DNA from 3 places in the Cedecea sp. Ae19-4 genome. Region 3 is predicted to be linked to each of the others. Evidence: riboswitches for the same ligand, from Rfam matches in the RefSeq annotation. Region 3 holds a riboswitch; each other region holds the start of a gene.
The links. Region 3 has a riboswitch for thiamine pyrophosphate ahead of thiM (hydroxyethylthiazole kinase). Riboswitches for the same ligand answer to the same signal wherever they lie in the genome.

Region 1 (2,262 bases), 150 kb from region 3:
CCTGATCGCCTTCTTTGCCGCTGCCGCCGAAGTAGTTGCGGTCGCGCTGGTCCATTAACGCGAAGATGCTGCGGCTGACGGAAACGCGTGGCTCACGCGTATGGCCCGCCTCTTTCCACGCGGCCCGATAAGCACGGATTTGCTTCGCCTGCTGGATATGAAACGGCTCGCCGGATTCATCGGTTTTCAGCGTGGAGCTTTGCAGGTTCATCCCTAACTTCGCGGCCCACTCCGAGGTCGCGTTGGAGCTGGCTCCCCACCAGATTCGCTCCCGCAGCCCGGCAGAAAACGGCTCCAGACGCAGCAACCCCGGCGGATTAGGAAACATCGGCTGCGGGTTAGGTTCGGCAAAACCGTCCCCTTTCAGCGCCTCGAGGAACACTTCGGTATGACGGCGCGCCATATCGGCTTCGGTCTCTCCTTCGCCCGGCACATAGCCAAAATATCGCCAGCCGTCGATCACCTGCTCCGGCGAGCCACGGCTAATTCCAAGCTGCAGGCGGCCCCCGGATATCAAGTCCGCCGCCCCCGCGTCCTCCACCATGTAAAGCGGATTTTCATAGCGCATATCGATCACGCCGGTGCCGATTTCAATGCGTTTGGTTTTTGCCCCGATGGCCGCCAGCAGCGGGAAAGGCGAGCTTAGCTGACGAGCAAAATGGTGCACGCGGAAGTAAGCGCCGTCCGCGCCAAGCTCTTCTGCAGCAACGGCAAGATCGATGGACTGCAGCAGCGTATCCGCCGCAGAGTGCGTGCCGGACTGGGCGGCAGGCGACCAGTGGCCAAACGAGAGAAAACCAATCTTTTTCATCGGATATCATCCTTAGACTCGTAGGTAACCGGCCTACAGTGACAAAATTCCCGCCCCGAGTGCCAGCAAAATATTGCGATACCGCACTAAACGGATCGTCGCTTTCAGCAAGGTCAGACACAGCGCCCGGCGATTGTAATCAAAAAGTAAATGTCGTATAACAGGCACCTCCGAGGGGTGTCCTGTATGGGCTGAGATGGCGTAAGCCGAACCCTTTGAACCTGATCTGGGTCATGCCAGCGAAGGGACGGTCGGCAATCACAGCTCTGTTATTGTCTGTTCATACCTCTGCGCGCCCGGATCTCCACTTACCCAGGAGGTCCCATGTACACCCCACTTTTCGAAAACGGTCTTTACGGACGACTGCGCGAGCAGGCCGGCCAGCACTGGCAGGATTACGTCGATCACCCTTTTCTGCAGCAGCTTGCTGTCGGCACGCTGCCTGAAGCCGCATTCAAGCGCTATCTGACCCAGGATTATCTTTTCCTGATTCATTTTGCCCGCGCCTACGCCCTGCTGGTCAGCAAGCTTCGCACGCTGCCGGAAATGCGCACCGCGACCGCATCGCTGAATGCCATTGTCTCCGAGCTGCCGCTCCATGTGGCCTACTGTCGAAGCTGGGGCCTGGACGAAGCGCAAATAGTGGCCGAGGCGGAAGCGCCAGAAACCATGAATTACACCCGTTACGTGCTGGATATTGGCCATTCAGGCGACGCGCTCGATCTGCTGGCTGCGCTGCTGCCCTGCGTGGCCGGATATGCAGAAATCGGCCTTGGCCTGCTGCATAGCCCCGACACGGTGATGGCAGGCAATCCCTACGCGAACTGGATCCGTAACTATGGCGATGAAGGCTACCTCACCGGCGTGCGGGCCGCTGTGCAGTTGCTCGAAAACGTAGGCCACCAGCGTGGCGCGGAAAGCCGTTTCTCAGAGCTATCACAGATTTTTACCACCGCGACGCAGCTTGAATCCGCGTTCTGGCAGATGGGGCTGAATGCCTCATGACCGACAGCGCGACTTCGCCGGGCATTCAGGTGCGCGATCTCAGCCTGCGCTTTGGCCAGCAGACCATTTTTGAGCAGCTGAATTTTGATATTCCCGGCAGCAGCTTCGTTGCCCTGCTGGGCGCGAGCGGGGCCGGTAAAACCAGCCTGCTAAAGATTATCGCCGGGCTGGCGCAGGCCAGTGGCGGAAGCGTGACCTGCAGCGACGGTCTGCCGGTTGCCGGGCGTATCGCCTGGATGGGGCAGAAAGATTTGCTCTACCCGTGGCTCAACATTGAGCAGAACGTGGCCCTCGGAGCTCGCCTGCGTGGTGAGGCGGTCGACAGACAATGGACGGAACATTTGATTGAGCAGGTCGGGCTGGCTGGCTATGCCAAAGCCCTGCCAGCTTCGCTATCGGGCGGGATGAGGCAACGTGCCGCCATCGCCAGGACGCTTTACGAAAAG
Region 2 (2,262 bases), on a different contig from region 3:
GATCTAAGTTTTGAATAACACGTTCCATAACCTGGTGCACATCCCCGTGTTCACTGATATAAACAATTAGTTTTTACTTTTTTGGGTTAGTTTGCGTTCAATCTTTTAACTCACGGAGTCTCAATCATGCTGAACCAGTTAGCCAATCTGACTGAGCGCGTTGGTGGTAGTAATGAGTTAGTCGACCATTGGCTGCAGGCCCGTAAGCACCTGTTGGTCGCCTATTACAACATGGTCGGGATCAAGCCTAACAAGGAATCGCACACCGCGCTCGACGAAAAAGCGTTAGACAATTTTTGCCACGGCCTGGTGGATTACCTCTCTTCCGGTCATTTCAGTATCTACGAGCGAATCATCAGCAACCTGGAAGGCAGTAGCCCGCTGCTAAGCGCAGCTCAGCTCTACCCTCAACTGGAAGCCAACACCCAGCAAATCATGGACCTCTACGATTCCCATCTGGAAAACGCCATCGACCGCGACAGCTGGGTCGAGTTTCAGCAGGCGCTGTCGGAGATTGGCGAGTGCCTGGAGTCCCGCTTCACCCTTGAAGATAAACTAGTCCTCCTGGCTATTGATAACAACCTCGACGGCAGCGCCAGCGATCCTGCCGGGCTGGCAAGTCCAGCTTGAGTTGTTAGCTATTAACGAGTAATTTACAACTTTCCCACCGCAAGGTGGGATCATTCTTGTCGGAGTGCCGAGTGCGTTATGCACCGGCTGAGACCGTTAATTCGGGATCCGCGGAACCTGATCAGGTTAGAACCTGCGAAGGGAACAAGAGTAATTCTGTCTTTGGGTACACCCGTTCTCGGGCGGCCCATATCCATTACTCCTTCCGTTGTCCTGACAAGCCATATCCTGACTAAACCTGGAATGAGCTATGTCTGCATCTGAAAAAAAACCTGGCCGCCGCGAACAGCGCGCCGCCGCCCAACACTTCATCAACACGCTTGAAGGCACCGCCTTCCCCAACTCCCGACGCATCTATCTGATCGGGTCACGTGAAGATATCCGCATCCCGATGCGCGAAATCCAACTCAGCCCAACGCTCACCGGCGGGAGCAAAGATGCCCCGCAATATCAGCCGAACGAGGCGGTTCCCGTCTACGATACCTCCGGCCCCTATGGCGATCCCGACATCGCCATAAACGTGTTAAACGGGCTAAATCCCCTACGCAGCGCCTGGATCGACGACCGCGGCGACAGCGAAACGCTGGGTGACCGCAGCTCCGCTTACACAAAAGCGCGTCTTGCCGACGACGGCCTGGACGAGTTGCGCTTTGAAACTCAGTCCAAACCTCGCCGGGCAATAGCCGGGCAATGCGTCACCCAGTTGCATTACGCCCGCAAAGGCCTTGTCACCCCGGAGATGGAATTCATCGCCATTCGCGAAAATATGGGGCGCGAGCGTATTCGTGATGCCGTCCTGCGCCACCAGCATCCCGGCGAAGGGTTTGGGGCCCGCCTGCCGGAAAACATCACGCCGGAGTTCGTCCGCGATGAAGTCGCCTTCGGGCGAGCGATTATTCCCGCCAATATCAACCACCCGGAATCAGAGCCGATGATTATCGGCCGCAATTTCCTGGTGAAGATCAATGCCAATATCGGCAACTCGGCAGTCACGTCTTCTATTGAAGAGGAGGTGGAGAAGCTGGTGTGGGCCACTCGCTGGGGGGCAGACACGGTGATGGACCTCTCCACCGGCCGCTACATTCATGAAACGCGGGAATGGATCCTGCGCAACAGCCCGGTGCCCATCGGCACGGTGCCCATCTACCAGGCGCTGGAGAAGGCGAACGGTATCGCCGAAGACCTGAGCTGGGAGATGTTCCGCGACACGCTGCTGGAGCAGGCAGAGCAAGGCGTGGATTACTTCACCATTCATGCGGGCGTGCTGCTTCGCTACGTCCCGATGACCGCGCAGCGCCTGACCGGGATCGTGTCGCGCGGTGGATCGATTATGGCGAAGTGGTGCCTGTCCCATCATCAGGAAAACTTCCTGTATCAGCACTTCCGTGAAATCTGCGAAATTTGCGCCGCCTATGACGTTTCCCTTTCTCTGGGCGATGGCTTACGCCCGGGTTCCATTCAGGATGCCAACGACGAAGCGCAGTTTGCCGAACTGCATACGCTGGGCGAGCTGACCAAAATTGCCTGGGAGTACGACGTTCAGGTGATGATTGAAGGCCCGGGGCATGTGCCGATGCAGATGATTCGCCGCAACATGACCGAAGAACTGGAGCATTGTCACGAAGCGCCTTT
Region 3 (2,262 bases):
GGGTGTTTTTTGTTTGCACGCGCGGCGCGGTAAAGCGCTGGACATCGTGGCTAGTAAATAGCCAGTCCGGGCTTTCTGCGTCGTCGAGGTGCCCGCCTTTCATCAGCACGGCCTCGCAGCCCATTGCCAGCAGCGCTTCACCCTGTTCGCGCATCTCTTTTTCACTGCGCGCGTGGGGCGCATCCAGCAGCGCTGCCGCTTCCGGGAGATTGGGCGTGATCAGCGCGACATGCGGCAATAGCTTCCGACGTAAGCTTTCTACCGCCGATGGGGCCAGCAGCGGATCGCCGCTTTTCGCCAGCATCACCGTGTCCAGCACCACGTTTGGTACCTTATAGAACGCCAGTCGCTCTGCGACGGCTTCAACGATATCGGCCTCTGCCAGCATGCCAATTTTTGTGGTGTCTATTCGCACGTCGCTCAAGACAGAATCTAACTGCGCCGCCACAAACTCAGGCTCAATACGATAAACGGACTGCACGCCACGGGTATTCTGCGCCACCAGCGCAGTGATCACGCTTGTGCCGTAAGCGCCGAGCGCGGAGAAAGTTTTCAGATCGGCCTGGATCCCCGCGCCACCGCTTGGATCGGTTCCGGCAATAGTTAATGCGTTGATGCGTTTCATGCAAGCCCCTCCGCATTCAGCAGATAAAGGGCGTCGAGGAAGGCTGGGGTAAAACTGCCCGGCCCACGGCTGGCGGCGATGGCCTGCTCGCCGGCAAGCGACATAAAGCGGCAGGCGCTGGCGACGTTGTCCAGCCTGTCTCCCGGTAAAGCACAGCACGCAGCAACCACGGCGGAAAGCGCGCAGCCGGTGCCGACCACACGCGTCATGAGTTCTCCCCCGCCGGTCACGGCAAACGTTCGTTCGCCATCGGTGACGTAATCAGTTTCTCCGGTTACGGCAACCACTGCACCGGTTTCGCGGGCCAGCTTTTGCGCCGCCGGGATCGCCGAAAGTGCATCATCGGTGCTGTCTACGCCACGGCCTCCGGCCTGCTCCCCTGCCAACGCCATGATTTCAGACGCATTACCGCGAATGGCGGCTGGTTTCAGTTGAATAATGTCGCGAGCGAAACGCGTGCGGAAAGCCAAACCACCCACGGCGACCGGGTCTAGTGCCCACGGCGTTCCGGCGCTATTGGCGGCGTGAATAGCAGCCAGCATCGCCGCAGCGCGTTCTGAAGTCAGGGTGCCAATGTTGATCAGCAGCGCGCTGGCAAGCCCGCTAAATTGTGCCGCTTCTTCGGCTTCAATCACCATCGCCGGGGCAGCCCCAAGCGCCAGCAGCACGTTAGCGGTAAAGGTTTGCACTACGTCATTGGTCATGCAGTGAACCAGCGGCGAATGCTGACGGAGGTGGTGTAAAACAGAGGCGGCGGTTGCGCCGGGTAGCAGGTCAGGTTGCATAACGGTAAGGCTCCTGTCCGGCGTGAAAGAAGGGACGCCGGACAGGCATCTGACTTCCCTACGCTGGCATTATCCAGATCAGGTGGTACGGGTATTTCTCAGCCTTCACAAAGAAGGGCACCCCGAGTCATTTACAGCAATATGTTGTGATTAATGCAGGTCATTAATCCGTGCAGAGGATGGTAATGCCAGCGGGAAGTCTTGTAAACGGCAAAAACGGTCATCATCCCGTCAAATTTAGCCGCTCCACGCTCTTCTGCCATCAAGCGGCCCGCGAGTAACTGCACTTTCAAACGTAAGCGCCTTACCCCTTTTCACCCCGATTGTAACAGCGGTGTGAGCAGCCTGGCACCAGCGCAAATAATGAATGTGAACGGCCTGTTTTATCGCTTTTAAACACTCTCCACTAAGAATTTTCTTATGATTTAGATCAAGGATTGCATTGTCACATTTCGGGATAGTTCATCGCCGTTATTAGTGCACTCAATAATGCATTGGAACGTTCAATTTATTTATGGTGAGAGAAAAATGAAATCCTTTAACTTTGGTCAATCAATGGCTTTGGTGTTTGGTATTTTGGTCCTTTCGACTTCAGCCAGGGCTGATGTGGTAAGCGACTTCTATAATAATATGGTGAATAAATCTATTACCTGGCAGGAAGCAAAGGCCTGTTTTGAAAGTATGGATGCGTCGCAGCAGCAGGCTGTACGGGATTACGATCGCGTCCATCAGACAAACTATACCAGCGATTTTGTGAGTGGGACGGTGACGACCCCGCATATGGACGGGAATCATTCAGAGCCCGTTCCGCCGCATCCCGATGCTCCCCACTCAATCGTCGCCAGCACGCTT

Region 1: another riboswitch for thiamine pyrophosphate. It lies ahead of AAIE02_RS09995 (TenA family protein); the one in region 3 lies ahead of thiM (hydroxyethylthiazole kinase).
Region 2: another riboswitch for thiamine pyrophosphate. It lies ahead of thiC (phosphomethylpyrimidine synthase ThiC); the one in region 3 lies ahead of thiM (hydroxyethylthiazole kinase).

What each region holds. Positions count from the first base shown of each region.
Region 1 covers NZ_JBCHWG010000001.1:2,099,348-2,101,609, forward strand. The annotation lists gene AAIE02_RS09990 (LLM class flavin-dependent oxidoreductase) at 1-811, opposite strand, end outside; TPP riboswitch at 975-1,076, shown strand; gene AAIE02_RS09995 (TenA family protein) at 1,136-1,816, shown strand; gene AAIE02_RS10000 (ABC transporter ATP-binding protein) at 1,813-2,262, shown strand, end outside.
Region 2 covers NZ_JBCHWG010000002.1:537,220-539,481, reverse strand. The annotation lists gene nudC (NAD(+) diphosphatase) at 1-28, opposite strand, end outside; gene AAIE02_RS15335 (Rsd/AlgQ family anti-sigma factor) at 127-630, shown strand; TPP riboswitch at 681-791, shown strand; gene thiC (phosphomethylpyrimidine synthase ThiC) at 881-2,262, shown strand, end outside.
Region 3 covers NZ_JBCHWG010000001.1:2,246,328-2,248,589, forward strand. The annotation lists gene thiD (bifunctional hydroxymethylpyrimidine kinase/phosphomethylpyrimidine kinase) at 1-625, opposite strand, end outside; gene thiM (hydroxyethylthiazole kinase) at 622-1,410, opposite strand; TPP riboswitch at 1,449-1,545, opposite strand; gene AAIE02_RS10675 (hypothetical protein) at 1,542-1,703, opposite strand; gene AAIE02_RS10680 (YadA C-terminal domain-containing protein) at 1,939-2,262, shown strand, end outside.